One region of the Pelotomaculum sp. FP genome, then DNA from elsewhere that is predicted to be linked to it. Evidence: riboswitches for the same ligand, from Rfam matches in the RefSeq annotation. Region 1 holds a riboswitch; the other holds the start of a gene.
The links. Region 1 has a riboswitch for molybdenum cofactor ahead of fdnG (formate dehydrogenase-N subunit alpha). Riboswitches for the same ligand answer to the same signal wherever they lie in the genome.
Positions count from the first base shown of each region.

Region 2: linked by a shared signal. The riboswitch ahead of fdhF (formate dehydrogenase subunit alpha) and the one ahead of fdnG (formate dehydrogenase-N subunit alpha) in region 1 are both predicted to bind molybdenum cofactor.

Region 1 covers NZ_QFGB01000062.1:10,389-22,706, forward strand. Annotated here, with positions in the region: gene hypA (hydrogenase nickel incorporation protein HypA) at 1-289, opposite strand, end outside; gene nrfD (NrfD/PsrC family molybdoenzyme membrane anchor subunit) at 430-1,596, opposite strand; gene Psfp_RS17910 (4Fe-4S dicluster domain-containing protein) at 1,624-2,451, opposite strand; gene fdnG (formate dehydrogenase-N subunit alpha) at 2,506-5,589, opposite strand; molybdenum cofactor riboswitch at 5,626-5,747, opposite strand; gene tatC (twin-arginine translocase subunit TatC) at 5,830-6,609, opposite strand; gene tatA (twin-arginine translocase TatA/TatE family subunit) at 6,658-6,870, opposite strand; gene Psfp_RS17930 (formate dehydrogenase accessory protein FdhE) at 6,945-7,751, opposite strand; gene Psfp_RS17935 (tetratricopeptide repeat protein) at 7,957-8,634, shown strand; gene Psfp_RS17940 (CoA protein activase) at 9,015-10,121, shown strand; gene Psfp_RS17945 (sodium-translocating pyrophosphatase) at 10,212-12,209, opposite strand.
Region 2 covers NZ_QFGB01000028.1:24,587-43,411, reverse strand. Annotated here, with positions in the region: gene larC (nickel pincer cofactor biosynthesis protein LarC) at 1-753, opposite strand, end outside; gene larB (nickel pincer cofactor biosynthesis protein LarB) at 750-1,589, opposite strand; gene Psfp_RS12175 (hypothetical protein) at 1,927-2,952, opposite strand; gene Psfp_RS12170 (DUF1156 domain-containing protein) at 2,936-5,146, opposite strand; gene Psfp_RS12165 (KTSC domain-containing protein) at 5,342-5,557, opposite strand; gene fdhF (formate dehydrogenase subunit alpha) at 5,767-8,460, opposite strand; molybdenum cofactor riboswitch at 8,473-8,593, opposite strand; gene Psfp_RS12155 (2Fe-2S iron-sulfur cluster-binding protein) at 8,610-9,539, opposite strand; gene nuoF (NADH-quinone oxidoreductase subunit NuoF) at 9,553-11,406, opposite strand; gene nuoE (NADH-quinone oxidoreductase subunit NuoE) at 11,421-11,855, opposite strand; gene Psfp_RS12140 (hypothetical protein) at 11,936-12,400, opposite strand; gene Psfp_RS12135 (formate/nitrite transporter family protein) at 12,585-13,502, opposite strand; gene Psfp_RS12130 (5-formyltetrahydrofolate cyclo-ligase) at 14,159-14,737, opposite strand; gene Psfp_RS12125 (ACT domain-containing protein) at 14,826-15,257, opposite strand; gene Psfp_RS12120 (DUF512 domain-containing protein) at 15,347-16,705, opposite strand; gene tsaD (tRNA (adenosine(37)-N6)-threonylcarbamoyltransferase complex transferase subunit TsaD) at 16,824-17,879, opposite strand; gene Psfp_RS12110 (DUF3243 domain-containing protein) at 18,102-18,359, shown strand; gene Psfp_RS21715 (hypothetical protein) at 18,415-18,582, opposite strand; gene Psfp_RS12105 (rhomboid family intramembrane serine protease) at 18,715-18,825, opposite strand, start outside.

The DNA of each region.
Region 1 (12,318 bases):
CTTTTTCGTCCTCTGCCAGTTTTTTGGGAGTATCACGGTAGTTCCAATTATTGCCGCAGACTTTGCACTTGAGGATGCACCTGTCTATCTCCAGGTGAATATTTTCCAGATCCACAGGAGGTTTGTACAACTCAACCATATTTTCCAGGGCAAATTTAAAAATATCAAGTTCAATTGACTGTAGCTCACCGATTTTTACCGTAACCTTTAAAATCTTGCTTAATTTTTCTTTTTCGGATTCTTTTATGACGGTAACAATTATGGATTCCGCCAGCGCCCATTCGTGCATAATATCCATCTCCGGTATTTGTATTTTATATCGCGTACATTCTTTGTTTATTATAAAACAAGTAAGCATGCTTGGACAAACAAGAAAAAATGGGGGGATGTGATCTCCCCCCCGCCAGAAAAGACACTTTTGCTTAGCATTTAAGCATGGAAGCTTGGTCCGTAGCTGGTGTGCGTGCTGTGAGTATGCTCTTCCTTGGGCAGGATAGAGAAGTTCTCTACGATAAACAGGTAGGCCAGGGCCAGCGCGCTCCACATGCCGATGGTAATCAGGAATTCCCAGATGCTCGGGAAGTAGCTGCCGCCCACGCTCTTGGCCATCCCGGTGAAGACCACATTCATGCGGTTAAACACAACACCAACTACCACCAGGAGAGAAGCCGTTACAACCCCCCACAATTTGGTGCGAATGGAGGGGATGGCGTACATGAAAATCGGCAGCAGGACAAAGACAATCATTTCGATCAAGAACATGTTGCTCTCGTAAGAACCGTTGAAGGCCATCCCGAACACACCACGGTAGTTGAGATCGATCATCTTGACGATAAAGTAGATGATCATCATCCACATGGTGAGCTTGGTCATGCTTTGAAATACCGGCAGCTCCGGCTGACGTCCATAAGCTCTCGACGCCAGGGTGCCCTCAACGGTAACCATGGCCGGCCCCAGGAAGAAAGCGGACCAGACGAAGAAGAACGGGATCAGCATGGACCACCACAGTGGGTAGAGCTTATCAATAGCAACGATGTAGAGCGAACCCAGGGAGGATTGGTGCAGGCTGGGCAGGACGATGCCAAGGATCAGCAGCGGCGTCATCATGTAGCCCAGGATCTTTTTCAAAGCTGGGAACTTCACCTTCTCAAAGAAGATATCACCAAACTCCAGGACCTGGATAGTCGTATATAGTGAAATACACCAGAATACTTCGAACAATACCGAGTGGAAACCCCAGTAAAAGAAAGGCCTCCAGAAGTTAAACCATCTACCGATATCCAGGAAAAGGCTGACCATGGAGATAATGTAACCAAGCAAGGAAGTTAACAGCGCTGCGCGGGCGATGGGGAGGTATTTGTCCCGGTGCAGGACGTGGACGACCAGCGCCGTACTGAAGCCGCCGCCCGCCAGTGCGATGCCGCACAGGAGGTCAAAGCCAATCCACAGGCCCCAGGGCCACTGGTCGTTTAAGTTGGTTACCGCTCCCAGTCCGAAGATGAAACGGTACAGGGCAGCTGCAACCGCGATAAGCACCATTATGATCATCAGTATTCTGAACCAGGTAATTCTAAAGCTCCAATTTCTTCCGTACATATATTCTCACCTCCAGTTAACTGAAATTTACTCCTTGGGATCAACAGGCCCGTACATTTCCTCCTCATTGTGCACCTCAGCGCGCCTCTTGGTGTAAGCGCGCATGGCGGTCAGCAGGGCGCCCCACCCGACGAAGATGTAGGGAGTCCACTTGAGTACCTGCCAGGTCAAGGATGGGATTGACTTTTCCGTAACAGGACGGTTGAATACTTCGGTCTTGAAGCCCAGCTGATCGAAGGGGACGTCCGATATATACAGCCAGGACGTGCCGCCGTACTCTTTTTCCCCGTAGACATGCTTGACGTATCTGGGGTTGGTGTTGATGCGCTCCCAGGCCTCAGCAAGCAGTTCTTCCCTCTCGCCGAATTTCAAAGCGCCGGTGGGGCAGGCCTGGGTACAGGCGGTTTTAAGGCCTTGCTGGGTGCGTTCATAGCAAAAAGTACATTTTTCAACGTAGGGGAATGCTTTTTCCCACTGAAACGTCGGTACGCCAAAGGGGCAGGCGATCATGCAGTAACGGCAGCCCACGCAGTAGTCCTGGTCAACCACGGTTGGTTTGTAAATAACCGCCCCTTCCTTGGTTTTAACGAACGAGTGGGTGAAGCAGGCCGACTCGCAGGCAGGTTCTTTGCAGTGCATGCATTGCCTTTTGACAAAGCGCCAGACTACCTCGTCGCCGTTTTCACTGATGCAGTTGTTTACTACCGTATATGTGTCGGAGTTTAATTGCCCCGCATCCAGATCATTTGAAAATTCCGTCTTCCTGGATGGTAAATCGTTCCATACTTTGCAGGCGACCATGCAGCTCTTGCAGTCAATGCATCTGGTAACGTCTACCAAAACACCTTTCGACATCTTAACACCTCCGGTTTCTGCTTGGAATTAAAGCGCGAGCAGAATTGTATGAACCTATGCTTTTCTGATATTAACCAGAAAAGCCTTGGATTCGGGAATCATGGTGTTGGGATCACCGACTGCGGGAGAGAGCTCGTTGGCAGATGCGCCCGGTACCCTTCCCTGGTAACCCCAGTGCCATGGCAGACTGACTATTTCCAATTCCTTGCCGGCCACTTGCAGCGGCTTAACCACAGGCATGACATTGGCCCTGCATTTGATTTCGCCTCGCGCGGAGCTTACCAGCACCCAGTCGCCGGGTTTGACGCCCAACTTATTGGCCAGGCTTAAAGAAATCTGGGCGAACATTTCCGGCTGTATTTCAGCCAGGGTGGGGCAGTTTCTAGTTACGGCGCCGCTCTGATAGTGTTCGACCAGACGTGGTGTGGTGCCGATGTAGGGAAAATCCGGACTGGCGGTTTCTGCCAGCTTGGCAAAGTCACCCTTGTACCTGGTTGCCAGCGGGTTGCTTTGGTATTTGCCCATGGCATTTTTAACCGGGCTTTCAACCGGCTCATAGTGCTCAGGCAACGGCCCGTCCTTCATGCCCGTTGGAGCAAACAGGCGCCCTTGTCCTTCGGTGGTCATGATAAAGGAATTGACGGCAGACTTATCAGGTGTAATAAAGGCCCCGGTTGCGGCATCTTTAAACCCGAAGTCAGGCACGTCGTTGTTGACCCACTGCGCTCCATCCCAGGAAACCAAAGCCCTTTTCGGATCCCAAGGTCTGCCGGAAGGATCGGCTGAGTTGCGGTTGTAGACGATACGTCTGTTGACAGGCCAGGCAAAAGTCCATTTGGGGAAGAGCCCCAGTCCGCTTTTGTCTTCACGGTCGCGCCGCTGTGAAGCAGGTACTTTGGCCACCGGATCGACAAACATGTAGCCGGTGTAAATCCATACACCGCAAGCTGTAGTGCCGTCATCTTTTAATTTGGCGAAAGAATCCAGAATGGTTCCATCCCCCACTACATAACCGTTCATCTCATTGGCTATTTTGATGATATCCGGCTCGTCGTGGCCGGGCATGTCGTAGTCCCAGACCAGGTTGTTAATCGGGTCGGTGAATTTGCCGCCGGACTGGTACTCCTTACGGATGGCCTTAAACATATTATAGGCAATCCACAGGTCACTCTTGGCCTCTCCAGGCGGCTCAACAGCTTTCCAGCGCCACTGGATCCAGCGTGAGCTGTTGGCCACGGTCCCTTCTTTTTCGTAGGAAAAAGCGGTTGGCAGGAGAAATACCTCTGTTTTGATATCGGCCGGGTTGACGCCGGGACGCTTCCAGAAGGCGGCGGTTTCTGTTTCAAACAGATCGACAGCCACCATCCAGTCCAGGTTTTCCAGCGCGCTGCGCGCGGCAAGGGCGTTGGGGCCGCCGACCGCCGGGTTTTGCCCCCAGGCAAAATAGCCTTTGACTGTACCGGCTGCCATAGCCTCGTAAATGGCCATATGGGAGTGGTCTTTACCGTCGTGTTTGGGAATGTAGTCAAAGCAGTAGTCGTTTTCTTGAGTCGCTTTATCCCCATACCATGCTTTGAGCATGCTGATTAAAAACTTGGGCTTATTCGACCAGTAACCTGTCTTGGGCGTTTCTTTTTCGATATATTGCTGCAAATTAGCATGGGCGGTCGCGCTAGGTGAGCCCAGGTAACCGGTGAGCAGGTGATAGAGGATCCCCTGGTCCGTGGAACCCTGCACGTTTGACTCACCCCGCTGGGCGTTGACGCCCCCGCCGGCGATGCCGATATTGCCGAGTAGCAGCTGCAGCATGGCTGTTGCCCGGACGTTCTGGCTGCCGTAGGTGTGCTGGGTAATACCCATGGCGTAAATCAGGTTGCCGGCCTTATCGGGCTTGCCGGTGGAGCAATAGAGATCACAGACTTTCTTATATACATCTTCCGGAGTACCGGTGATGCTGCATACGGTTTTGATATCATAGCGGGCGACCTGATTCTTCAGAATTTGGAATACACAGAAAGGATTCTGCAAGGAGGGGTCTTTTCTAATGGTATCCCCGTCTTTTTGGTACTGCCAGCTTGTATTGTCATAGGAGAATTTGCCGTCTTTCTCCGTTAAACCGCTAAACGCTCCTTCATTAAGGGCATATTCAGGGCTCACAAGATATGAGGCGTTGGTGTAATTGGCGACATAGTCATGGAAGTATAAGTTGTTTTCAAGAGCGTAATTCATAATACCGTAAAGAAATGCGATATCAGTGCCGGGGCGTAGAGGCGCGTAAATATCCGCTTTGGTCGCCGTTTTGGTAAACCTGGGATCAACGACGATAACCTTGGCGCCTCTTTCGGCCATGGCCCTGCCCATGTGGCGCATAACCTGCGGGTGGTTTTCTGCCGGGTTGGCGCCGATAATCAGGAAAACGTCCGAGTTTTTGTAATCCGTGAAACTGTTGGTCATAACACCCCTGCCAAATGTTTGGCCAAGACCGGCCACTGTGGAGGAGTGTCAGAGGCGGGCGTGGTGGTCGATGTTGATAACCCCTAATGACCGCATCATTTTTTGAAAGAGGTAATTCTCCTCGTTATCGCAGGAGGCGCTGCCGATGTGGGCGATGGCCTGGGTGCGGTTAACGGTGACCCCATTTGCGTCCTTTTCTTCAAAGGCGGCGTCACGGGTGTTTTTGACCCGTTTGGCTATTTCACTAAGAGCCCAATCCCAATCCTTCTTCTCCCACTTGGCGCCGCCGGGGGCACGGTACAGAACGTCCATAATCCGCCGGTCATTAACTGTACGCTTGCGGTTCTTCGGGTCGATAATAGTATTGGCGTCGCCAAGAGCGATACCTTTGCAGCACATGCTGCCTTCATTATTCGGGTTGTCCGGATCTCCTTCTATGTTCAAAATCCTGCCTTCTTCATTCGAATAAACAATAAGGCCGCAGCCACACCCACAAAAAGCACAAACTGAAGGGGTTTCTTTGGCCTTGGCCAGTTTAAATTCACCCAAAGCGAAGGTAGGTAGCTTGTCTTCCGCCGTGCTGGCTAAGGCCGGCACGGCTGTTACACCATTAAGCAAGGCCGACCCGGCGGTACCAATTCCAAGTATCTTCAGAAAATCGCGACGGCTAATCTTTTGCTTCACAAACCTGACCTCCTTATCCAAAAAAGTGCGCGTAAATAGCTGAATGACGCTACTCCTTTCCAAATGGGAGGCATACAGGTTTCCCTTATATACCCTAACGACCTGGAAATCATAGCATATTAAGCCTTAGATCGCCAGGTTCGGAGTAAATTTAGTGCCTCTCTCTCCTGAAAATTTATTATCTATAGAATATTCTTAAAATTAGAAGCCTCCTTTCACCATTAATATCCACAGCCTTGTTTATTTAACTGTGACTGCTGGTTCCGCCATTTCGGCCAGTCGCTCACGTTCTCTCCTGCGAGCAATCCTGCGTTCGACAATGCGTACAACCAGCACGCTTACTTCAAAAAGCAAATACATGGGGCCGCTAACGATGAGGCAGGTAATCAAGTCCGGGGTAGGAGTGATTATCGCTGCCAGGGCTACGACACCCAGTATCGCATAACGGCGGTTGCGGGCAAAAAAGTTGTATGTCACCAGTTCAAGTTTGGCCAGGAAAAAACTTATTAATGGAAACTCGAATACAATTCCAAAGGGTAGGAGAAAAGAAATGGTAAAAGATATATACTTGTCGATTGTCAGGAGTGGAGTCAGAGTGGGGCCGGCAAACTGGAGCAGAAAAATAACCCCCATACTGTAAACCCCAAAAAATCCGAAAGCAACTCCACCTAAAAAGCTGATAAAGGATATAAAGACAAACAGGGTAAAATATAACCGCTCATTCTTTTTTAGAGCAGGAATAATAAAACTCCAGATTTGCCATAGGATTATGGGCAGGGCTGCCAGAAAACCAGTGAAGAAAGATATCTTGATTTTTACAAATATGGCCTCGGTGATACCGGTAAAAAATACTTTTTGGCCAAGTTTGGTGAGCGGTTCCATCAGAGACGCCAAAATTCTGTCGCTGAAAAAGTATGATGCCACAGCAAGTACGGTTGTTGAAATAATGGAAATAATTAAAACCCGACGTAGTTCTTCCAAATGCGAAATAACGGTCATTTCGTCGGTTTTTTTAGCCATGGTTTATTCCCTCACTAATATGACGGGCGGTTTTTGGAGTGGGGGTTTTTAACTTTTTGCTGCCTTAATTAGCTGTTGTTCTTCTTTTTTGTCACCACTCGCTGCTGTTTCCACATCGTTCATTATTTCGTTGGAGGAACGGCGAAATTCTTTGATCGTTTTACCAACCGCCTTACCAAGGTCGGGTAATTTGCCGGGTCCAAAGATAATTAAAGCCAGCGCCAAAACAAGGATCAACTCGGGAGCTCCTATGTGCGGCATATAAAATTACACCCCTTTCAAATATTTACAATTTTAATTACGCCATTTCAGACAGATCTCCTGCTGGAATTATATTATTTTTCAATAATTTCAGCTGGTCGATTGACATAACCTTCCTGCATGGCCAGCAGGTCCAGATGGACTGTATTGATATCTTCCCAGAATAAATCCAAACTGCTGCTATCTAGCATGGACTCGTTGACAGTTTTAATATAGCCGTGGCAGTTGTCGCAATAATAAACGCGGTATTGCTCCATGCCATCCACCGTGAAGAACCGCGATTCGTGGTTCAAACAATATGGGCAGCCCAGACGTTGGAACCGCCACCTTGCCTCGCACAGACCGCAATAGAGGTATCTCTTCTTGTCCTCCTTTTCCAGCAACGCCAGGGTGGGCCTGGCGCCGCATACCGGGCAAGTTCCTTTATACCACTGCTCCGGGTCATAAAAAGCAGAAACCTGCCGGGCGTATAGCTTCATAAAGGGCCTGACCGCATGGCTTAAGATAAAACCAAAGGTCTCGGGTGATACCTTTTTTTTGAAATAATCCAACAGGTTTGTACCAGGTGTGAAAGCTTGTCTGACAAAAGTTTCTCTGGCCGCGGCATCCTCCGGTAAAGCACTGAAAATTTCGCTAATATCACCCTCCAAGTCCGGTTTGTGTTTTACAGTGATGACGGAAACCTCTTTCAAGATATCAAAAAATATATCCGTATTTACCTGCGGCGGGCAGATCTTGATGAAAGGGGCATCATGTTCTCTGAGCGACTTTAATAAACCATCCTGTGGTCTAACAAGCTTAACAGCATCTTCAGGTAGAGCAATCTGCGTAAACTCCTTGTTGAAATCGATAAGCACTTGCTGAACCGTATAATCTGCCATTTTTCAACGCTCACTTTCTACAAAGATTCTATAATACGCAGGAGATATAATCAGGGGGGTGAGCTGGATACTTCAAACTGCTGTATATATTCAACAAAATTGTTATATTTCCTCCATGTTTATAGGAAAAAAGTAGAATTTCTTTTTTTTTCAACCCTGGTTTATCTGATATAATGATTCTATATCCTTACCACGGAGGGTCAACATGAAAATATTTGGATTTTACATATTATTAACCTTGCTCACCCGCAACCCCTTGTTAGCTCTTGTTGTCATGCTGTTGATTCTTTTCCTTGTAGAGAGGCGTTTTATTGGCTTATTACCTGATTTTACCGCCTCCTGGAGGAGGTCCAACAGAGTGCGGGAACTACAGAGAGAAGTAAGGGTCAATCCCGCCAACGCTGAAGCCTACCTGGAGCTCGGCGAATCCTTCCTGCAGAAGGGGCAATATGAGCAGGCTTTGTCATATTTAAATAGAGCGGCTGACAAGATGGAGGACCACCCTTTATTTCATTTTTACCGTGGGGCCTCGTATTATCAACTTGGCCGGATCGAGGAGGGCAGGGCTGAGATTGAAAAAGCGGTTGTCATCAACCCAAAGATAAGTTTCGGTGAACCATACCTGTATCTGGCAAGAATTTACCTCCAACAAAGTCAGGACGGTGAAAAGATTGATAATCTTTACCAACAGTTGCTGCAATACGGATCACCCAAAATCCACTACTTGGCGGGCAGTTTGTTTTTAAATTACAACGACAAGGAGAAAGCCCGCCGTTTGTTCAGAGAGACGATAGAAAATTATCAGGCCTGCAGAGGTTCTTTGCGCCGTCTGTATAGAAGGTGGGCGCTGCTGTCAAAAGTAGGCCTTTTCTACAGCAAGTGAACCTCCCTGGTACTGGACTATTTTGCAAAGTTCCTCTGCTGAGCATTGCTCTGCTAATAAATGCGGGTGCGAATTCATTCGTACATGGCCCATAGAAAAGCAGAATTAATAAGGTGAGCAGAAATCCCTTAAACTGCTTCACTGCGCAAGTGCGATTGAAACCGCACCCACAAAAAGACTTGGACAAAGCAGGATTCATATTATTCTCTTCTGCAAATTTTGTGCCAGCGGCATGTGTTATGGGGCTGACTTGCATACATGTTTGAAAGCTTATCCCAAGGCGCCCGGCCTTGGGTTTATTTCTGCATAAAACTCATGAAATTGTCCATACTCAAATTTTATAGAGCAACAAAAGACATTAAAGGAACGGAGGATCATGAATGCGGGTAACCTTTCCCCATATGGGGAACATGTATATTCCTTTAAAGGCGATGCTGCAGCGCCTGGGCTTGGATGTTGTGGTACCGCCGCCTTCCAGTAAAAGAACTTTGAGTCTTGGGGTGAAGCATGGTCCTGAATTTGCCTGCCTGCCCTTGAAATTAAACCTTGGCAACTTTATAGAGGCTGGTGAACTGGGCGCCGATACCGTGATCATGGGCGGCGGCTGCGGACCGTGCCGCTTTGGCTATTACGCCCAGATAGAACATGCAATATTAAAGGATATCGGTCGAGATATGGATTTTATTGTGCTTGAACCGCCTGACCGCCATATTACCGAATTACTGGCAAAAATAAAACGAATCGCAGGAAAGAAGTCCTGGCGGGATATTTTCCAGGCGGTTCGCTTTGGCTACAGGAAAGCAAAGGCGGTCGATGACGTTGAAAGGGCTTCTTTCCAACTGCGTCCTCGTGAAACAGTGGTTGGAGCAACGGACGCAGCTTACCGGAAGGCACTGGCCCTCATTGATGACGCCTGCACCTGGGATGGTTTAAATTACGCGGTGGAAAAAGCCGGAGATGCGCTCAGGGAGGTAGTGGTTGACGATAAGAGAACAGTCTTAAAAATTGGCCTTGTCGGGGAGATTTACACCCTTTTGGAGCCTTTTTCGAACCAGCACCTGGAGCGCAGTCTGGGCACTTTGGGGGTTGAAGTGGATCGTTCTATTTACTTAAGTGAATGGGTAAACAACCATCTCCTTGGAGGATTATTGAAAGGCGAAAGACGGAGAAATGAGGTTTGCGCATCGGCTCATCCATATCTGCGGCATTTCGTCGGCGGGCATGGCCAGGAAACAATAGGGTCTGCGGTCCTTTATGCAAAGGCCGGTTATAACGGACTAATCCAGGTGTTTCCATTTACCTGCATGCCCGAAATCGTAGCTGAAAGCATACTGCCTGATGTCAGTTGCGACTTGAATATTCCTTCCCTGACACTGATCATGGATGAGCACTCTGGTGAAGCGGGTATACAAACCCGGCTTGAAGCTTTTGTCGACTTGCTGGAACAGAAAAGGGAAATTGCCTTCAGAGAGCGAAGCGTGGGGTAAGTTTATCAGCGAGATTGTGTATATCATAAAAAAACGGGGACCTTGCCGGTGCGTACCGGGAGTCCCCGTTTTTTATATGTGAGACTTTTTTTAACGTACAATCATGGCCACGTAGCTTACGATGAGAAGGGCGACAATGTTGACCACTTTAATCATCGGGTTGATGGCCGGGCCGGCGGTGTCTTTGGCGGGGTCACCCACAGTATCCCCGGTCACTGCCGCAGCGTGGGCAAAGCTACCCTTGCCGCCGAAATTGCCGTCTTCGATGTATTTCTTGGCATTGTCCCAGGCGCCGCCGCCGGCGGTCAGCATCACGGCCAGGAAGAGACCGGTGATAATTACGCCCATCAGCATACCGCCTAGCGCTTTTGCTCCCAACAGAAAGCCGACCAGAATGGGCACTACAACCGGGATCAGGCCGGGCAACATCATTTCCTTGATGGCCCGCTTGGTGACGATATCGACGCAGCGGCCGTATTCCGGCCTTGCTTTGCCTTCCATGATGCCTTTTATTTCCTTGAACTGGCGGCGTACTTCATTGACCACCTCGTTGGCGGCTCTGCCGACGGCGCCCATGGCCAGTGAGGAGAAGAGGAAGGGCAGCGCTCCGCCAATTAAAAGACCTGCCAGAACCCAGGGGTCCTCGATATTGAAGCTGAGCGCCTCGCCCCTGAACCTGGTGATTTCCTGGGTGTAGGAGGAAAACAACACAATGGCGGCAAGACCGGCGGAGCCGATGGCATAACCCTTGGTTACCGCTTTGGTGGTATTGCCCACCGCGTCGAGCGGGTCGGTAATATTGCGGATTTCAGGCGGCAGTTCGGCCATCTCGGCAATGCCGCCGGCGTTGTCGGTAATGGGGCCGTACGAGTCAATAGCTACGACTATACCTGTCATGGAAAGCATGGCCATTGAAGCAATGCCGACTCCGTAGATGCCGCCAATAAGGTACGATAGCACAATACCGGCGACGATGGCGATGGCCGGTGAGACGCTGGCCTCCATACCAACCGCTAAACCGCTGATGATGTTGGTGGCATGGCCGGATTCCGAGGCCTTGGCGATCGTCTTAACGGGCTTGTACCGTGTTGAGGTATAGTAATCAGTAAGGAAAACGATGATTAGCGTCACTGCCACGCCCACAATTGCCGCATAGAAATACTGCGGGGTACCGAAGAAATAGGTTGTGGCGGGGTAAAAGCCGATAAGAGAGATAATTGCCGCGGCAAATAAGCCCTTGTACAGTGCGGACATGATTTCCCCGCCCTGGCTCATGCGAACAAAGAAGACGCCGATAATACTGGCGATGATGGCAATAGCGCCAAGCACCAGAGGGTATACCACGTAATGCTCGTTGCCGGGGAAGAATATCTGTCCCAGCAGCATGGCTCCGATGGCTGTAATGGCATAGGTTTCAAAAAGGTCGGCAGCCATACCCGCGCAGTCACCTACGTTGTCACCCACGTTGTCGGCGATAACAGCCGGGTTGCGCGGGTCGTCTTCCGGAATACCGGCTTCCACTTTGCCGACCAGGTCCGCCCCGACATCGGCGCTTTTAGTGTAAATACCGCCGCCCAGACGGGCGAAAACGCTGATTAGACTGCCCCCGAAGCCCAGCCCGATCAGGTAGGTCGGGTCTCTAAAAAGAATATACATGCCTGCCACGCCCAAAAGTCCCAGGCTGACACACATGAGGCCGGTTACAGAGCCGCCTTTAAAGGCCAAAGCCAGTGCGGCAGGCAGACCTTTCTTAGCTGCTTCACAAACCCTGAGGTTACTCTTTACCGAGACGGTCATGCCTACGTATCCGCAGAGAGCCGAGAAGACAGCTCCGATGATGAAGCCCAAAGTAGTAATCCAGCCCAAACCGAAAAAGAGTAAGACGGCGATGATAATGCCGACCACCGCGATGGTTTTGTACTGACGGGTCAGGTAAGCCATGGCGCCTTCCTGGATAGCCTCCGAAATCTCGATCATGCGTTTATTGCCTTGCGGTTGTTTCAGAATCCAGGAAGCAAGATATAATGCGAAAAGAATACCGAGCAATGACGCATACACTGCATAAATAGATAGCCCACTAAACAAAATCCAAACACCACCTTAAGAAACCTTAATTTTAAATATAATGAGCGGCAAGCTGACTTTAAAATATGCTGCTACCACCTCCTGCGCAAAATGATGGCCCTTATTTGCCGCC
Region 2 (18,825 bases), on a different contig from region 1:
ATGCTTGTGTTCATGAGGGTGATGATGCTGCTGGTCATGTTTATCACCAACAATCAACCTCAATATATTTGGGCGCTCCATCACTTTTTTGCCGGACCCATAGCCCACCTTTTTCACTACAAGCGCCGGCATATCAATAAAAGCTTCCGCCAGGGTGGAAATGAGGGCGGCCCCGGTTGGAGTGACCAGTTCGCCTTCAATACCTGCCCCATATATAGGGACGTCATGCAAAATTTCAAGGGTTGCAGGGGCTGGTGAGGGGATTATCCCGTGCATGCATCTGATAAAACCTTTGCCCATGGGCAGTGGTGAAGCATATACCCGCTGCACCCCAAGCAAGCTAAGACCAAGCACCGTACCTACAACATCCACAATAGCGTCTACGGCGCCTACTTCATGGAATTGGACTTGCTCCGGCGCGGTATCGTGCACAGTCGCCTCCGCTATAGCCAGGCGGTCAAAGACGGCTTTACTTTTTCCCTTTACCCTTTCAGGCAGTTCGCTATTGTCGATAACCTGCTTGATGTCTGCAAGACGCCTTTCCGGCTGTGGCTCATCCAGCATATCCACAAAGATATTAGCCGCTGTTATACCACTGCGCCTGACCTTTTCACAACGCAGGACATATCCCTGCACAGAAAGCTTGGTTAACTCCTCTTTTAAAATATCAAAATCAACCCCGGCGCTGATTAAGGCGCCCAGGCACATATCCCCGCTAATCCCTGAGAAACAGTCAAAATAGGCTATCTTCATACGTTCGCCCTCTTTATGTCACGCAGCCCGGTACCGGATGGGGAATTACTTTCCTCAACCTCCATGAGGGCCGCGCCAACTTTTTGTTCAATCATCCGGGTAATGGCATTGGCCATAGCGGCTGCGCCAAAACCGTTATCAATATTTACCACGGACATACCAGTGGCGCAACTGTTAAGCATACATAAAAGCGCGGCAAGCCCGTTAAAGCTGGCTCCATACCCAACACTGGTTGGCACTGCAATAATGGGCTGGTCAGCCAGCCCACCCACCACGCTGGCCAGGGCGCCCTCCATACCCGCGACAACTATGATTACATCTGCCCAGCGGATCAAGTCCAGTTTATCGAGGAGCCTGTGAATACCGGCAACGCCGACATCATAAGCGCGCTCCACGTGGTTGCCCATTATTTCAGCGGTAACGGCAGCCTCTTCGGCCACTGGAATATCAGCTGTTCCGGCGCTCATGAGCAGGATGTTGCCTTTCTTTACCGGGGGCTCGCCGCGGTGTACGACGATGGTACGCGACAGTTCATGATAGACGGCGTCAGGATAAACTCCCTGCACCGCTGCAAAAGCTTCTTTGGTGGCGCGGGTACCCAGGATGCTCCGGCGCCCCCCACAGAGGGCATCAAAAATCCGCGCGACCTGGTCCACGGTCTTGCCCTGGCAGAAAACAACTTCAGGAAAGCCCTTGCGCAGAGCACGATGGTGGTCTAACATGGCAAATCCCAGGTCTTCATAAGGTAGGTCTTTAAGAATGTTTAAAGCCTCTCCCACTTCAACCTTATTATTCTTTACATCATCCAGCAATTGGCGAAGCTCGTCTTTTCCCATTTACAAATTTCCCTTACCATTTTTAATCTGGAAGTTACACCAAACCATAACCAGCTTGTGAAAAGGCTGTCCATAATCCCCGCTGATTTATTTTACACACCCACACCTTATAATATAGCTAAAGCATAAACTGTTGCTGGTGTAATACAACTGATACTTTTATTAGGAATAAATCAATATCATCCTTGCCAGGTAATGTATTCAATGTAACATATCCCCACTCTCCATACAACATAAGAAGACCAGGCTTTGCTTAAGCCTGGCGGCTGGGATGATATTCAATTTCAACAATAATTGTTAATTCCCTTCCATTAACAAAAAAATAAAACTGGTCAGGTTATTTTGTTTTAAATTCGCTCAACCTTGTAAATTCCACAAGGGCGTCCAGTGTTTTTAGTGTAAAAACCTTACCTCTTGTAGCAATCAATAACTTTTTCATATCCTCACGACGGACACCGAACCCACGCCCACCGATACAAGCAATAACTTCAAACTTAGGGGTTCTTGGATTTCCTGCTAAACTAATAGAGGCAAGATGTTGCACACGAGTAACTTTATCACGCGCCGTACCGTCATCTTCAGTAATCTTAGCCTCGATAACTACCTGAGGATTAAATTCACTCGGTATTATAAAATCCGGGGCCTGGTCAAATCCTGCAATCCGTTCCGCCCTCTTTGTTTTCCTGTAACTAACACCGGCCTTGGTTAATACCTCTTCAATGGCCGATTCAAGACTATCGCCAATCAATTCGGAAACTGAGTCCCTGTGTCCGGCAAAAGGTCGCCCCAAGAATCGTTCATATAAAAGCATGGCATAAGGTACCCCCATACTTGACATCGTTCTTATAGCAGATGGGCCAGCGCTTGTATCTGCCTTATCTAATCTATGAATTTTATCCGATTCAACTTCCGGAACCGGCGAGTTAAGTAACTGGCAAGCAGTTTCTATTAAAGCTTCCACTCGTTCTTTTTTAATGAGACCGCTACCTAATGGTGTCAAAGGCGCCATGCGAATATTTCTGTCTAAAGTTCGAACGAAACCCTGATTTATTTCGATACCTGTACGTTGTGTAGTTACATAAGCCCATTCCGGGGGAGTAAATCCAAGCATTGCCCTTAATACGATAATAATCATCGGATTTTGAAAAGCAGCCCTTGTTATAGGGACCGGCGCGATATTTTGGAACCCGTTTGTTACCCGCTTTAATACTTCATAACCTGTCTCAAATACGGTATAGTCGATAAACCCATTGCCTTTAGGCAGTACCAGGAACTCTGATTCAAGGCAGGAGAAGACAGCGGAAATGTATACATCTGGATTGGCTTCAATAAAGGTGAACGGCACTTCAAAAGGATATTTCATCTTCTTCTCCTCCATAAGATTCTTGTTTTTCATGAGCTATTAAACTTTGATAACAGGGAGCGTTTGCCAAGACATCTGACAAAAATCTTTCAATAGAAGGCCAACCCCCGAGTTTATTTATAGCCTGTGCCACCACCTTCATCTTCTCTGATGCTGACACATCTATATCCCAATTCTTGCGTAAGTTCCAAACAGCTAAACGGATAAGATGACCGTAAGCTATGCAGCGTATATCACCATGCGTTAACTTGACGTTACCTTTTAGAATAAGCTCCAAATCTTCCCTAACCAATTCAGCTATTTCTTGGGACTTGGATACTATGGTACGCCGTGGGACTGTACCAGTTGAGCGGCAGACAAAAACCGTATCAATTATTGATGAACCTGTCCCGTTAATGTGAATAGAAGCACCCATCTCTGCCGGACAGGGGATTGAGGCAGAACAAGTCAGTCCAGCATCAAGGATTGCAACTGCAACAGGTAAATATGCTTCAATTTTATTGTGATGGTAGGTAAAGACTAAAGGTGCCCCCTCTTTTAACGAACACGCCACTTTTGCAAAAATGGCTGCCATTCCTTCGGTGAAATGTGAAAGTCCCCGTTCCATCGTAATATTGCCGGTTAATTCTTCTATGTCCCTTGTGGAAGATTTATTAAATACTCCACTAGTATCTATAGCTAACCGGCGCAGCCATACATAACAAAAGTCCATCAATTCAGCATACTGTACATTGGCAAAATAAGGTGGATCGGTTATTACAGCATCAAGAGACTCGGGGGGTAAATCAATGAAGGTTGAACTGCAGCAATGAAGCGCAACATTTCTATCTTCCGGTGACATGGAAGTGTTACGGTGTTCTCCAATCCATTCTCCTCTGATCGCTACTTGAACTTTTCTCCCGCCTTGATGCCGAATTTCAAAGGGATTAGCACAGTAGGCTTTAGCATGATCATACTTAAGAATAATATTAGACCAACCACCGCTTCCAATGTTTGATCCTTTTTCACCGTTCGGGATACCGAGCAGATTGGACTCACACTGCATCAGTCCAACTGGAAAGCCATGTATTGAAAATATATCAAGTGATTTCAGTGCCATAGAATCGTAACGGCAGAGCATGTTCTGGTAGCGAAGCAGATCAGAAAGATTTGTTGCTAATGCATTTCGAATCTTTTCCTCAGAATGTCCAGAAATAGCCTGGCAGCTTAATTCCAAACCTAACAACTGCCGCTCATTAAACATCTCACGGTATCTCCGGTAACCCCATCTTAGAAGGCGGTCGGTTTCATCACCAGGCGGGATCTCATCGTCAGGAACAAAGCTAGGGTTTAATCGTCTCCAAGTTTCAGAAGCTATCTCATATTTCTCTAGATCTTCCCGGTCCGGTTTTTTGAAGAACCTGCCCTGATGGTTGGGCTTACATAAAGGACAGTGATACTCTATTGCTATCATACGATGTTGAGGAGCGCCATCTAAAGGCTTAGGGTAGATATTTATTTTCCCACAATGAGGGCACTCGCAACGGTTGCGAGTGGCCGGCCCGTTAATTTTTAATACCACACCACAAGCATGACAAAAACCAGGTTGTTTCCTATCCTCCACCTCATTCAATTCCCCGCAAGCAGAACAAATGATCACATTTTTTGGATGGCGCTGATTCCCTGCAAGCAAAAACCCAGGCAACAAATCATAAATGCTCCCGCACTCATCACATTTTAGTGTTTTTACCCAGATGAAATACTTGACATGAGCATTTGGAGAACCGCACTCCATGCAAATAGTTCTATAAAAGGAGCCAACTTCATTTTCCAGTCGTTGTTGAAGATCAACTGCCGCCTTACGATATGACTCAAGGTCAAGATGTTCAATCTCCTGGCGAACGATCCAATACGCCATTGGATTAATATCGTAGCCGGTAATATCGCACCCAAGCCGATTGGCTTCAATTAGCGGTGTCCCCCCACCCATAAACGGATCAGCTATTTTAATACCTTTTAAGGTGTGTGCCTTATAAAAATTATCCTTTAAAGCACCTTCAACAAACTCAGACAACAAAAGCCCCCGGAATAAGGTGCCGGGGCGTCTGGCAAACCATTTATGTACTGCAATAATTGGGCGATAATTCTGTTGGATTTGTTTTTCATAAAGGGCTAAATCAGAAATAAATGGGATGTCAAAATCTTTCTCAATCATTATTTCCCTCAGAAATCCTTACTTGTTCTTGTCTTATTCGCTAACCTAAACCAGCTTTCCTGCAAAAGTTTTTTCAGTTGCTGTATGCCCTTTATTGAAACTTTCTGATTCCTAAAATTAGGACTGATTCCAGTAGATTATTATGTTAGATAAATCTTACCCAAAAGGAAATATTATAAAATAACTCTTATTTAATCAACTAACTTTCATATAAGAATAACCTGCCTTTTTAATATATTGATTACAATAACTACCTTTGGAGCCTGCATTCATCAATTCATTATAAACTTCTTCCGGTACACCAAAATACTGGTAAATACCACTCTTAATAAACTCGATTTCAAGAGTTAATGTTTCACTCTCATATCCTACTGATGCTAAATTACTTGATTCAACCGGAATTCTAATCATTTTTTCTCCTCCTAAGTTAAAAGTTTGTTTATCGACATATTATTACATTTAACCATTCTGAAAGAAAGAATATTTCCTTCAACAGTTACTATTAGCAGAACAATTGCTAACTTCAAACATTGTTTACCGCCAAACACACTATGAGATCTCTAAATCTAAAAAGAAACCGGCTCCCGTATTATATGGGAGCCGGTTTCTTCAAGTAATACTTAACTTGCCTTCTCTACCTTCACCGCGCAGACCTTGTATTCGGGAATCTTGGAGATCGGGTCGCGCGCCGCGTTGGTTAACTTGTTGATCGGCACATCCGGGTATTGGAACGAGGTAAACACCATACCCGGCATTACAATTTCAGTAATTTTGGCAGCCAGTTCCACTTCACCGCGGCGGGAGGTAACCTTGACCTTGTCGCCTTCCGCGATCCCCAGCTTGGCAGCGTCAATGCAGTTAATCTCAAGGTATTCCGTCGGGTAGAATACCTCCAGGGCGCCGGTCCGCTGGGTCATGGTACCGGTGTGGTAGTGGTATCTCCTGCGTCCGGTGCTGAGGATGAGCGGGTACTCCTCATCGGGCATTTCGTTGGGCGGAATATACTCCACCGGGTGGAACTTGCCCAGCCCGCGACCGAATTTGCCGGCGTGGAGGAACTTGGTGCCGGGGTGCTCGGGTGTCGGGCAGGGCCACTGCAGGCTGCCCTGTTCCAGCCTGGCGTAGTTGATGCCGCCGTAGGACGGGGTGACTTTGGCTATCTCTTCCATAATCTCACTGGCTGAGCCGTAATTCATGGGATATCCAAGCGCATTAGAAACCATGCAGATAATTTCCCAGTCGGGCTTGGCCTCTCCCGGCGGCTCGACTGCCTTGCGTACGCGCTGGACACGCCGCTCGGTATTGCTGAAGGTGCCGTCCTTCTCGGCAAAGCTTGCCGCGGGCAGGACCACATCGGCCAGCTGCGCCGTCTCAGTCAGGAAGATGTCCTGCACTACCAGGAAATCAAGCGACTCCAGGTTGTGCGCGGCATGGTTGGCGTCAGGATCCGACAGGACCGGGTTCTCGCCCATGATGTAGATAGCTTTTACAGATTTACCTGCTTCGTCGATAATTTCACCGACAGTTAAGCCCGGCTTGGACGGGAGCTCGTCAACACCCCAGGCGGACGAGAACTTGGTCCGGTTCGCCTCAAGAGCCACCGGCTGGTAGGCGGGGAAGAAGGCCGGCAGCGCGCCCATGTCGCAGGCGCCCTGGACGTTGTTCTGGCCGCGCAACGGGTTAACCCCGCTGGACTCCTTGCCGATCTGGCCGCAGAGCATGGTCAGGTTGGCCACGGCAAAGACGTTGTGCGTACCACAGATATGCTGGGTCAGACCCATGGTGTAGAGAATAGTGGCGTTTTTAGCCTTGGCGTAGCCTCTGGCTACTTCCTTGATGGTTTCTGCCGGCACGCCGGTTATTTCCGCAACATAGTCGGGCGTGTACTTGGCAACTGTTTCTCTTAGCGCTTCAAAATCCTCGGTGCGCTCTGTTACAAATTGCTTGTTCCAGAGATCCTCGGCAATAATCACGTTGGCCAGGCCGTTTAACAGAGCTATGTCGGAGCCGGAATTAATCTGCAGGTGGTAATTGGCCAAACCGGCTATTTCAGTCTTACGGGGGTCAACCACAGCCAGGGTGGCCCCTTTTCGTAAGGCTTTTTTGACCTGTATGCCGATGACGGGGTGTCCTTCGGTGGTATTGGTCCCGGTGGTAAGGATAAAGTCAGCATCGGCAATTTCCTGGATGCTGTTGGTCATAGCGCCGCTTCCAAATGCTGCCGCCAGACCGGCGACAGTAGGAGCGTGTCAGAGACGGGCGCAGTGATCGATACTGTTGGTACCGAGCGCTGCGCGCGCCAGTTTGTTCATTAAATAGTTTTCTTCGTTGGTGCAGCGGGCGGAGGAAAGGATGGCAATGGCTTCCGGACCGTAGCTGTCCTTAACCGCGCCAAACTTCTTGTTCACCAAAGCGATAGCTTCATCCCAGGTAGCTTCCTCAAACTTACCGTCCTTCTTAATCAGAGGCTTCTTCAGACGGTCCGGGTGGTTGATAAACCCGTAACCGAAGCGGCCTTTGACGCACAGGGCGCGCCCATTGACATCACCTTCGGTTGAGGTGACCCCGATAACCTTACCGTCCTTGACATTAAGGTCGAAAGAGCAGCCTACACCGCAGTAAGGACAGGTCGTGGTTACTTTTTCTATTTCCCACTTGCGGGCTTTGCCGAGCATCCCTTTTTCGCTTAGGGCGCCGACCGGGCAAACTGATACGCAGTTGCCGCAAAAGACACAGTTGGATAGATCCGTGTCGCTATAGGTCGAGCCCATGGCAGGGGTGACAATGGCATTAAAACCGCGGAAAGCAAAGTCGATTACGTTATTGCCCTGAATTTCCTGGCACATCCGGACGCACTTGCCGCACAGGATGCACTTGTTCATATCCCGCACGATAAACGGGTTGTCATCTTCGATCGGGTAGCTGTGTTTTTCCCCCGGGAAAGCGCCGGCCTTGACCCCATAATAGTAGGCGTAATCCTGCAGCTTGCACTCACCGTTCTTGTTACAGGTAAGGCAGTCCTCGGGATGGTTGGCCAACAGGAGTTCCAGGTTGGTCTTGCGCGCTTCTAATACCGCCTCTGAGGCGGTGTATACAACCATGCCCTCGGTGGCCTCGGTCACACAGGAGGCCGGCAGGTTGCGGGCGCCTGGTATTTCCACCACGCAAATACGGCAGGCGCCAGGTTTGCTGAGTTCCGGGTCATGGCAGAAGGTGGGGATGAAGATACCCACACTCTCTGCGGCTTCCAGGACCGTGGAACCTTTCGGCACCGTGACCTGGACACCGTCTATGGTAAGCGTAACTGTTGCCACCATTAATAACCTCCCTTTAAGAACTTCACTCCTTTCCAAATTGCGGGAGGCGCAGCAGTTTCCCACTGAACCCTATCGGCCAGCTATCATGCCCTGTTGGTTTAGATAGTATGGCTCGGAGTTCATTTATAGAGTTAAGCAGTTAATCTTTATTTCTCCAGCTCTTTGAGCTTGGCTAGTACATCTTCCAGCTCCAGTGCTTCCGGCCAGGATACTTCAACAAACTCTCCGTCTTTCTTGAGCATTGGAGCAAGCGGCTGGTCGCTGTAACGCAGCTCCATACCGAGCCGTCCTTTAAGGCAGAGCGGTCGCCCTTGCCCCGGCGCTTTTGCAGTCACACCGATAACCTTGTCGCCCTTATAGTTGAGATCAAATTGGCAGCCGGACTCACAGAACGAACAGGTAACCTGTTTTTTCGCAATTTCATAGGTCCGGCCTTTACCGGCCAGGTTGGTGTAGGTAAGCGCCCCAACCGGGCACACCGCCACGCAGCGGGCGCAGGATACGCAAATGGATTCAGCCAGACTGGTATCCATGGCCGGCGCCACCTTGGTCTGGAAGCCGCGGTAGGCAAAGTCTATGACCTGGCGGTCCTCCACCTGGGCGCAGGTGCGCACACACCTGCCGCACAGGATGCACTTATTCAAATCCCGGGTGATATACGGGTTTGAATTGTCAAGAGGATAGCTGTGCTTCTCACCCTTAAAGCTCGACTGCCCGACGCCGTAGCGGTAAGCATAGTCCTGCAGCCGGCAGTCTCCGTTTTTGTCACAGGTCAGGCAGTCCATGGGATGGTTGGCCAGCAAGAGTTCGAGAATGGTCTTGCGTGCTTCCACTACATCGGGTGACTCCGTCTCAACCACCATGCCGTTGGTAGCTTCCGTAACGCAGGAAGCCATCAACGAACGTGCTCCTTTAACATTAACAACACATATGCGGCAACCACCATAACCCGGGATTTCCGGGTCATGACAGAAGGTGGGAATAAAGAAACCGGCTTCCCTGGCCGCGTCCAGTACCCTGGTCCCAGCCGGGACAGTCACTTCTTTGCCATTGATGGTAAGGGTTACGTTAGCCAATTTTCCCCCTCCCTTACGCTTTGACTATGGCGTCAAATTTACACTTGTTAATGCAGGCGCCGCACTTGATACAGGCAGCCGGATCGATTGAGTGGGGCTGTTTCTTCTCGCCGGTGATGGCCGAGGCCGGACAGGCTCTCAAGCATGCGCCGCAGCCTGTGCATTTCTCCGGAATGATTGTATAGACCAAGAGGGCCGCGCAGACTCCGGCCGGGCAACGTTTATCGACGATGTGCGCCACATATTCATCACGGAAGTATCTCAGGGTACTTATAATCGGGTTCGCGCAGGTTTGTCCAAGCCCGCATAATGCTGATTTTGTAATCACAGTGGACAGCCGATCCAGGGTATCGAGGTCCTCCATAACACCTTGACCGTCGCAGATTCTATGCAGGATCTCAAGCATCCTTTTGGTCCCCTCGCGGCACGGGGTACATTTGCCGCAGGACTCGTTCTGGGTAAAATTCAAGAAGAACTTGGCCACGTCAACCATACAGGTGGTTTCGTCCATGACCACCAGACCGCCGGAACCCATCATGGAACCTGCTTCTGTCAGCGATTCATAATCAATCTTAAGGTCCAGTTTTGATGTGGGCAGACAGCCGCCGGAAGGCCCGCCGCTTTGCACAGCCTTGAACGTCCCGCCGCCCTGGATACCGCCGGCAATGTTAAAGATAACTTCTCTTAAGGTAATGCCCATGGGAACTTCGCACAAACCAGTGTTGTTTACTTTACCGGTCAGGCAAAATACTTTACTGCCCTTGCTCTTCTCGGTACCCATGGCCGCGTACCATTCGGCGCCGTTCCTGAGGATGAAGGGTACGTTGGCGTAAGATTCCACGTTGTTAAGACAGGTCGGCTTCTCCCACAAACCCGAATTGGCAGGGAAAGGCGGGCGGACACGCGGCATCCCGCGCTTACCCTCGATGGAATTCAAAAGGGCGGTTTCTTCGCCGCAGACGAAGGCGCCGGCGCCGGCCTTGATTCTAATATGGAAGTTGAAGCCAGAATCCAGGATGTTCTCACCCAATATGCCAAGCTCTTCAGCCTGGGCGATGGCCAGGTTGAGCCGGCGGATGGCCAACGGGTATTCAGCCCGGCAGTAGATGCACCCCTCGTCGGCGCCGATAGCGTAACCGGCGATCATCATACCTTCCAGTATTGCGTGCGGGTCACCCTCGAGCACGCTGCGGTCCATGAATGCGCCCGGGTCACCCTCGTCAGCGTTACACACGGCATATTTCTTATCACCTTGGGCATTATATACAAATTGCCATTTCATGCCGGTGGAGAAACCGCCGCCGCCACGGCCTCTTAAACCAGATTTCTTAACTTCATCAATGACCGCCTGGCGTTCCATACCGAGAGCTTTTTCAAGCCCCTCGTAACCGCCGGTGGCAATGTATTCACCAATATTTTCAGGGTTTGTCCGGCCGAGGCGGGAGGTAACTGAACGGACCTGCTTCTCGTAATAAGGGGATTGTTCCATTATGTCAATGCCTTCGTAAGGAGTGGCCTCGCCGGGAATCTGGATGGCTGCCCACTCGTACACCGGCGTCTTATTCACGACGTGGCTCTCAAGCAGCTGGGCTACTTTATCCGGGAAAATATCTCCGTATACAACACTGGCAGTGCCCGGCAGGGCTATTTCAACCATCGGTTCCCGGTAACACATACCGATGCAGCTGGTGAAGTCAATATCGATATCCAGACCACGGGCTGCAACCTCTTCTTTAATGGCCTCCATTACCTTTCCACCGCCGGAGGCGATGCCGCACGTCCCCAGACCTACAACAATACGGGGACGGCTGAGCTTCTGTTTGTATTCTTCCTGAAACTTCGCACGCAAATCGTTTAAATTATTCATACTCTCCCACCCCCTTATTCATAAGTATCCAGGATCGCCCCAACAGCCTTGGGATTAAGCCGGCCATGCGTATCATCGTTAATCATCATACAAGGCGAAAGGCCGCAGGCGCCGATACAGGCCACGGTCTCCAGGGTAAAACGAAGGTCTTCTGTTGTTTCCCCGTGCTTAATTCCAAGGTGATCCTGAACGGCTTGAAGTATTTTAGCGCCGCCCCGCACGTGACAGGCAGTGCCGAGACAAATGCGGATTATATTGCGGCCGCGCGGTTTGAGGTGGAACTGGGCATAAAAAGTAACCACCCCGTATACTTTGCTAAACGGCATATTCAGTTCCTTGGCGATTGACTGCAGTACGTCTTTCGGGAGATATCCGTATATGTCTTGGGCTCCCTGCAGTACCGGGATGAGACCCCCTTTGTAATTACGGTACTTGTCCAACAGTTTCATAAACTCTTCTTCATGGCTTAATACCACTTTTTCACCACAGGCGCAGGCTGACAATAGCTGTTCCTCCTTTCGATTCGCTTTTAACGGTTTAATTTCTGAATCTTAACACCCCATACGATTTTTTCTTTTTTCACCCCAAAGGAACGCAGGTTTCCTGCCGCTTCCACCCGGTCCCCTATCTTGATATTCTCACGCGGCGCCGCAAACATAAAGACCTTGATTTTACCACTGTTATCCTTAAGTTGAAAATTTGGGCGGTTTAACCATTTTAGCGCAGTCGCTTCCACGGTGCCTTGCAGGCGTACCGGAGTTCCCGCGCCTAACTTTGTTAAGTCCCCGATCGGGTATAGTTTGAAATCCCGCATATCCACCCGGTCTGCCTGGCGCATGTTCATTTGATTAAGAATTAACGGAATAGCCGCCAACAAACCGAGCATCGGCAGCGCTGTGCGGAGGAGGGCCGGATCAGGATTAACCGCATACGAAAATATTACCAGAACCGTAGCCAAACCCAAGCTGATACAGGCCGGTACGGACATCCGCATTGAGAATACTCCTTTCCGAGTAAGAAATGTCTGTTTAATACACAATAGATAATAACTGGGAAAAGCCGTTCCAAAATGCAGGGATATTGCCGCCATGCAGTTTCAAAACCGCCCTTTTGTCAAACATTGAAGCCGTCTTACTCCAGTTGCAGGCGCTAGATATAAGCGCCTGCAACCATAATACTTATTTCATTAGATCTTCCGGGAATTCGTTACGGAAGGCGAAATAATAAACGAAGCCGACGAAAATCATGCCGCCCACGATGTTTCCAAGGGTAGCGGGAATGATGTTCCAAAGCCACACATCACCCCAGGTCAGCCCACCAAATTTGTGCAGGAGGGGACTCCAGTAGGTGACTGTTCCATTCGCTGCTGTTGTTGATTTGTCCACCAGGCCGGGGAACAACTGAGTGATCCAGAGACCGGTAGGCAGGAAATACATGTTGGCCACACAGTGCTCAAAGCCGGTGGCAACGAAGGCCATGATCGGGAACCAGATACCGAAGAATTTGCCGATGAACTCCTTGGCGGTAATACCCAGCATGATGGCTACGTTAACCAGGAAGTTACAACCGATAGCCGCCAGGAAACATGACCACAGACCGATACTGCCGACTGACTTGTAGGCCAGCGTTTTACCCACTGCGATTGCCACCGCGTTGAGCCCGAAAGCATTGGGCTCGGCGGCGCCCAATGCGCCCTGAGTAAAGGGACCCCAAACCATGATATAAGCGTAAGCCAGTGAGCCGATTAAGTTGCCGATATAAACCCAGAGCCAGTTATTTAAAACCTTGCCCCAGCCGATCTTACCCTGCAATACAGACAAAGGCCCTAACATCGCGTCGCCGGTAAAGAGCTCCATACCGGTGAGCACGATGGCAATCAGGCCTACCGGGAAGACTGCGCCCCCGATGAATTTTGCGAATCCTGCGCCCAGTAAAGGAGCGACTCCAGTTCCGGCAACCGTACACAATGCGGCCCCGACCGCGATATAAGCGCCGGCCATGATGCCGCGCAACAAGAGCTGTCCAACCGGTAAAGATGATTTGTATCTGCCGACGTTACCCGCCAGGCAGACTGTAACTGCGGGAGGATTAGCCATAGATGAACCCCCTTATAATAATATTAGATTAAAAAAACGAGCTACTCTCCACCATTGACAAGATCAACATAGACTTGCGCCGGTGTACTCTACCAACTCCCCTTGAAACAACATTAAACTTGTAGAGATAAGGACACTCAAACATGCTGAAAGAAACCCTTACTTTCCCTGCGCGCTTCACCTCCTCCCGGTAATCCATATGAAAACCTTAACCACCACCTTTCTTAGGCATCAACTAAAAACAAGCTCTTTTAGCTGAAAGACCCATGGTTGGATTTATACCCCATGAATGCCTTGAATTGTAAGCGGAAAAACACAAAAACACTTCTATCAAGATTCCTTAACAAGGGGGTGCGCCTATATTAACTATTTAAAGTTAAAGGGTATAAATAGAAAAGCCGGCAATTAATTGCACACGCAAAAAATTGCCAGCCTATCGTTGTTCGATTCAGCTGCTTCTTTTTTTAAAATATTTAAATAATTTTAAACTATGGTAGCATATTAATGTATAAATGTCAAATCCACAGTCTTGGTGTTATGTCAACAATACAACTCTACAGCATTGACGATGTACCTTCATCCCCAATATTGCTTTTTGTTCATTATGGTTTAGATTATTCATTAATTAGGGCCATATTATTCTATTTAGTTCAACCTTAAGAGCGCTTGATTTCAATCACCCGGTCTTCTGTCAGCAGATAGTTAACGGGTACATCATGAGGACGGCGTTCCAGCCGGGTTAGCACCTGAAGCTCAAATGAAAGGCCAACGGATACGGCTTCAGGTTTGATCAAAAGCAAAAAACGGTCATAAAATCCGCCGCCATAACCCAACCGGTTTCCTTCCAGGTCGAACGCCACGCCGGGGACTATCACAAGATCGATTAATGCCGGGTTGCAAAGTCGCAGGGAGCTCGCCTTAGGTTCCATGATCTGCAACGGCCCGGGCGCAAGGTCTTCCGGATATTTCACCAAAAGTGACGGTATTATACGCCGGTGGGATGCGTCAGTTGCCGGGACAACAACTCTCTTGCCGTCCGCCATAGCCTGACGGATCAACCCGTCAGTTTCGACCTCGTTACGAAAATGCAGATAGGTCATTATAGTTGACGCTTTCCGGTATTCTTCCATCTCCAGCAGCCGCTCGATGACCATTTTGCTTTTTTTGGCAACCTCGCCGGGGGTCAAAGCACGCCTGCGTTTCAGCAAGTCTCCTCTAATTATGCCTTTTAACACCCGCACTGCTCCTCGACATTAATTATTCTATTTAACATAACCTCTTAACATAACCTCTTTTGAACCGGCGCCGATAATTGGGAAAAGACTACAGTTGATAAACCTCGTCTTCGCTAAGGATACGGGTACCGCTTTGCTGGAGTACTTTAATGGCCTCGTCAACCTGTTCTACCCGGAAAACTACCAGGGCGGCGCTGGAGGCCTTTTGTACAAAGGCATACAGGTACTCGATATTTATCCCCGTCTTCTCCAGAGCCTCAAGCGCTACGGCCAAGCCGCCGGGCGTATCAGCTACTTCTACGGCGATCACATCGGTGGCGCTGACAGTGAACCCCGCATCCTTAAGTACTCCGTATGCCTTTTCCGGTTCGTTCACGATTAACCTGAGGATGCCGAAATCGGTAGTATCAGCAATTGACAGAGCCCTAATATTAATGCCATTTTCCCCCAACACCCTGGTTACTTGGGCCAGGCGACCGAACTTGTTTTCCAGAAAGATGGATATTTGCCTGACTTTCATACCCTCTACCCCCTTTTAATAGTATTTTAGTATTCAACAGAAGGGTTTCAGTTCCCTGCCGGGTAGTGTCACTGACACAAAAAAACACCTCATATTGCCTCCATTGGAATCCCGAACTCCTCTTCAAGCCGGGTGTAAGGTGTTGCGGTCAGGTCACTGCCGGTCCGGTCGAAGGCCAAACCGGGGAGCAGGACTAAATCAGGCTTGCCGGTGGTACTTGCGGCCAGGTGTTTTCTTAAACAATCACCCATATCGCCAACCGTAAGCAACCCTGCCGCCCGGATCGAGCCCCCAAAGAAATGGTTTTCCACCTCGAGCGTTTCGACATCGGCCCCTTCTTTCCAGAATCGCTCCAAACCCTGCCGCAATACCGGAGCGGCCAGTTGTGAGGTTAGCAGCAGAACGGTCCGGGCACTGCGCCGCCGGGCCACCCTGGCCATATCATCGATCAACCCCGGGTCGAGGTCATAGTGCATGACCAGCCCTGACCTTTCACCACGGTCTTTGCGGATGCAAAAAGCAATGGGCGGCTCACTTCCCCTCTTTACAGCCACTTCAGGGTTCGCAGCCTTGAGGATCCTCCCAAAGGCCTGGACCCTGGAGTTGACACCGGAACCGTTAACCTCCATGATCACATCCCCCGGCTTTAAGCCGGTCCTGGCAGCAGGTGAACCGGCGATCACCCCCGCTACTTCCGCCTCCAGGCTGCCAATAAAAGGCGGCTCGGAGATAATGGGTATATTTATTATCCTACGCAGGCGGGAGATAAAACTTTCCAGTTCAGCCCTGAGCGTCCGGCTAAATTGCAGTTCCGGCGGTGCGAACCTGGAAAATCCGGGCTCGAAGACCCGCAGTGTCTCTGCTTCATGCCAGGAGAGATATCTGATGGTGTTCTCCAGATCATCCCAACCAGTCAAGTGAGGCATTGCAACAACACTGCCGTGAAATGGAATCCCGTATTTCTTAAGCAATCTCACACTGTTGACCGCGGCTCCGGCCTGATTGTCCCCTAATAAGAAATTCCTGTTGAGCTCTCCCATACAATTCAGAGAAAGGTTGATCGTAATATTCCCCAGGCGCCGCAATAGATGCGCCATGTCCTCATCGAGGAGAATGCCGTTGGTGGTAAGGCGGACGGGTGTGCGGGGGAAAGCCGAGCGAAGCAAACGAAGGATTCCGGCTATCTCCGGGTGTGTAAAAGGTTCACCTTCAATAATCCGGGTAACCGACTCCCCGATAACAATCGGCCGCGCCGGGTCAATAAAAGGCAGCGCATTTTTTATGGAGGCAAGAGTTCTGGGCGGAATACGGTACACCCTGACCTCAGGCGGATTAAAGCGGTGCGAGCAAAAAACACAGCGAGTGTTGCACGTTGAGGTAAGAGGTAAAATATTTCCATCAACAACGCAGTCCCTGATGGAGTTTTCTGCCGAATTTATTTCACCCACAAGAAGACCCCTTGTATTATAAGTTATTAACAGACTTATGCACATTATCCACAGAATAAGTCATCCACAGAACCCCTGTTTTTAGGACAAACGTCCCAAATTTTCTATGTTTTTCGATCTAACCATGAAGTATTTTCCCCTTAAAATTACCCTCGTACCTTTCCTCTCCGAGTTTCAAGTCGGGCACAGCGTTAAGGGTAAGAGGCGCTGTGGCGCCTCTCAGCAATTTATAATAACCGGCGCAGGCAACCATGGCGGCGTTGTCCGTACAGAGTACAGGAGGAGGTACCACCATGCGGTAATTACTGCCGGCGGCCCTTTCGGTGATGGCGAGCCGCAATCTGGAATTGGCGGACACCCCTCCGGCCAGGAGAATTGTAGAAACGCCTGTATCTTGCGCCGCAGTAAAGGTTTTGTCTACCAGCACGTCGATTAAGGCTTCCTGGAAAGACGCCGCCAGGTCAGCTTTGTTAATCTCTTCCCCCCTCTGCTCTGCACGCTGAAGAGTGTAAATAACAGCTGATTTGAGACCGCTAAAGCTGAAATCCAAGCTGCCTTCCTCCAGATAAGCTCTGGGCAAGCTTATGGCTTTAGGGTTACCTTCCCGTGCCAGGCGGTCGATCAAAGGACCGCCCGGGTAACCAAGACCGATGACCCGGGCAACCTTGTCAAACGCTTCACCCGCGGCATCATCCCTGGTCCTGCCGATCACGCGGCAATCACCGTGTTTGGCCATGTAAACCAGGTCGGTATGGCCGCCCGAAACGATCAGGCACAGAAGAGGGAAGTCGAGCCCTGGCTCACACAGGAAATTGGCATAAATATGCCCTTCCAGGTGATTGACTCCCACTAGCGGTATATTCAGCCCGTAGGCTATGGCCTTGGCGGCAGAAACCCCGACCAGAAGAGCTCCGACCAGCCCGGGTCCATATGTCACGGCCACGGCTCCCAGATCGTCAAGGGTGAGGCCGGCGGCGGTAAGCGCCTCCCCCACTACCTGGTTGAGCAACTCCAGGTGCTTGCGTGAAGCCACTTCAGGAACAACCCCGCCAAATTTACGGTGCACATCTATCTGAGAGGAGATGATATTAGACAAGACCTCCGTACCATCTGCCACAACCGATGCCGATGTTTCATCACAGGATGTCTCCAAAGCCAGGATAAAAACACTCATATAAGTTACACGCTCCAAACAAGAAGTGTTTAGCTTCTCATATTTTCGCCTTTTATTTCCTGTATTATAACACAAGGATGGTCTTACAGCAGGCCGCCTTCCACATGACGCTAAATCTTTTATGGAAATTACAGTATTGCGCCGCCTGTATTCCAGAAAATGAATAAAAAGGAGCCTGCGGTGAAAAATAACTTTTAAATAGAAAGTAAAGGAGTGTTGTTTATGTTAAACCCTGTAAACTTATCGAACACCGACTGGGATACCTGGAAAAAGACTTTGGGACAGGCTGTGGAATTTGCCGAAGGGCTCGGGATTTCCAAACAAAAAATAAGCTCACTGGCCCAACAGGCGGGAGATTTGTTGGCCGAAAGTGTACCCCCCGCAAACCCGGAGCAGAAAGCGATAAAAGAATTGTGGGACGTGGCAGGACCTGAAGAAAGAAAGGTCCTGGCAACCCTTATGACCCGGCTTGTATCATAAGAAAACAGCTGAACCACCCATCTGTTGGGTGGTTCAGCTAATATCATAAAACAATTTATATTTTCAGCATAATAGAGTCCTTATTGCTGGCCACTAATTCTTCTCTGATATCACCACAGTATTTGCAGACAACCGTAAGGATATCACATAGTTCACTCTGTGATACATAAACATCAAAACCGCCCGGGTCCTCATTGCCGCAGTCGCACTGATATTTGATCATTATATCACCTCCGCCTCATGGTGAAGATTCGACAGCAGAGGAGGCAATCCTTCAGGTAAATGAAGCCTGCTCTGAGGCCTTGCGGATTTCCTGGAAGCCAGCGCTGATAAAGGATAGATTTACCTATTGCATTTAATATCTCACGCGCTCTCCCCCCGCAAAAAACTTAACCAGCGCCACTCCGGCGACAAAACCACCGATATGAGCCCAGAAAGCTACGCCCTGGACGGCCTGAGCAGACAA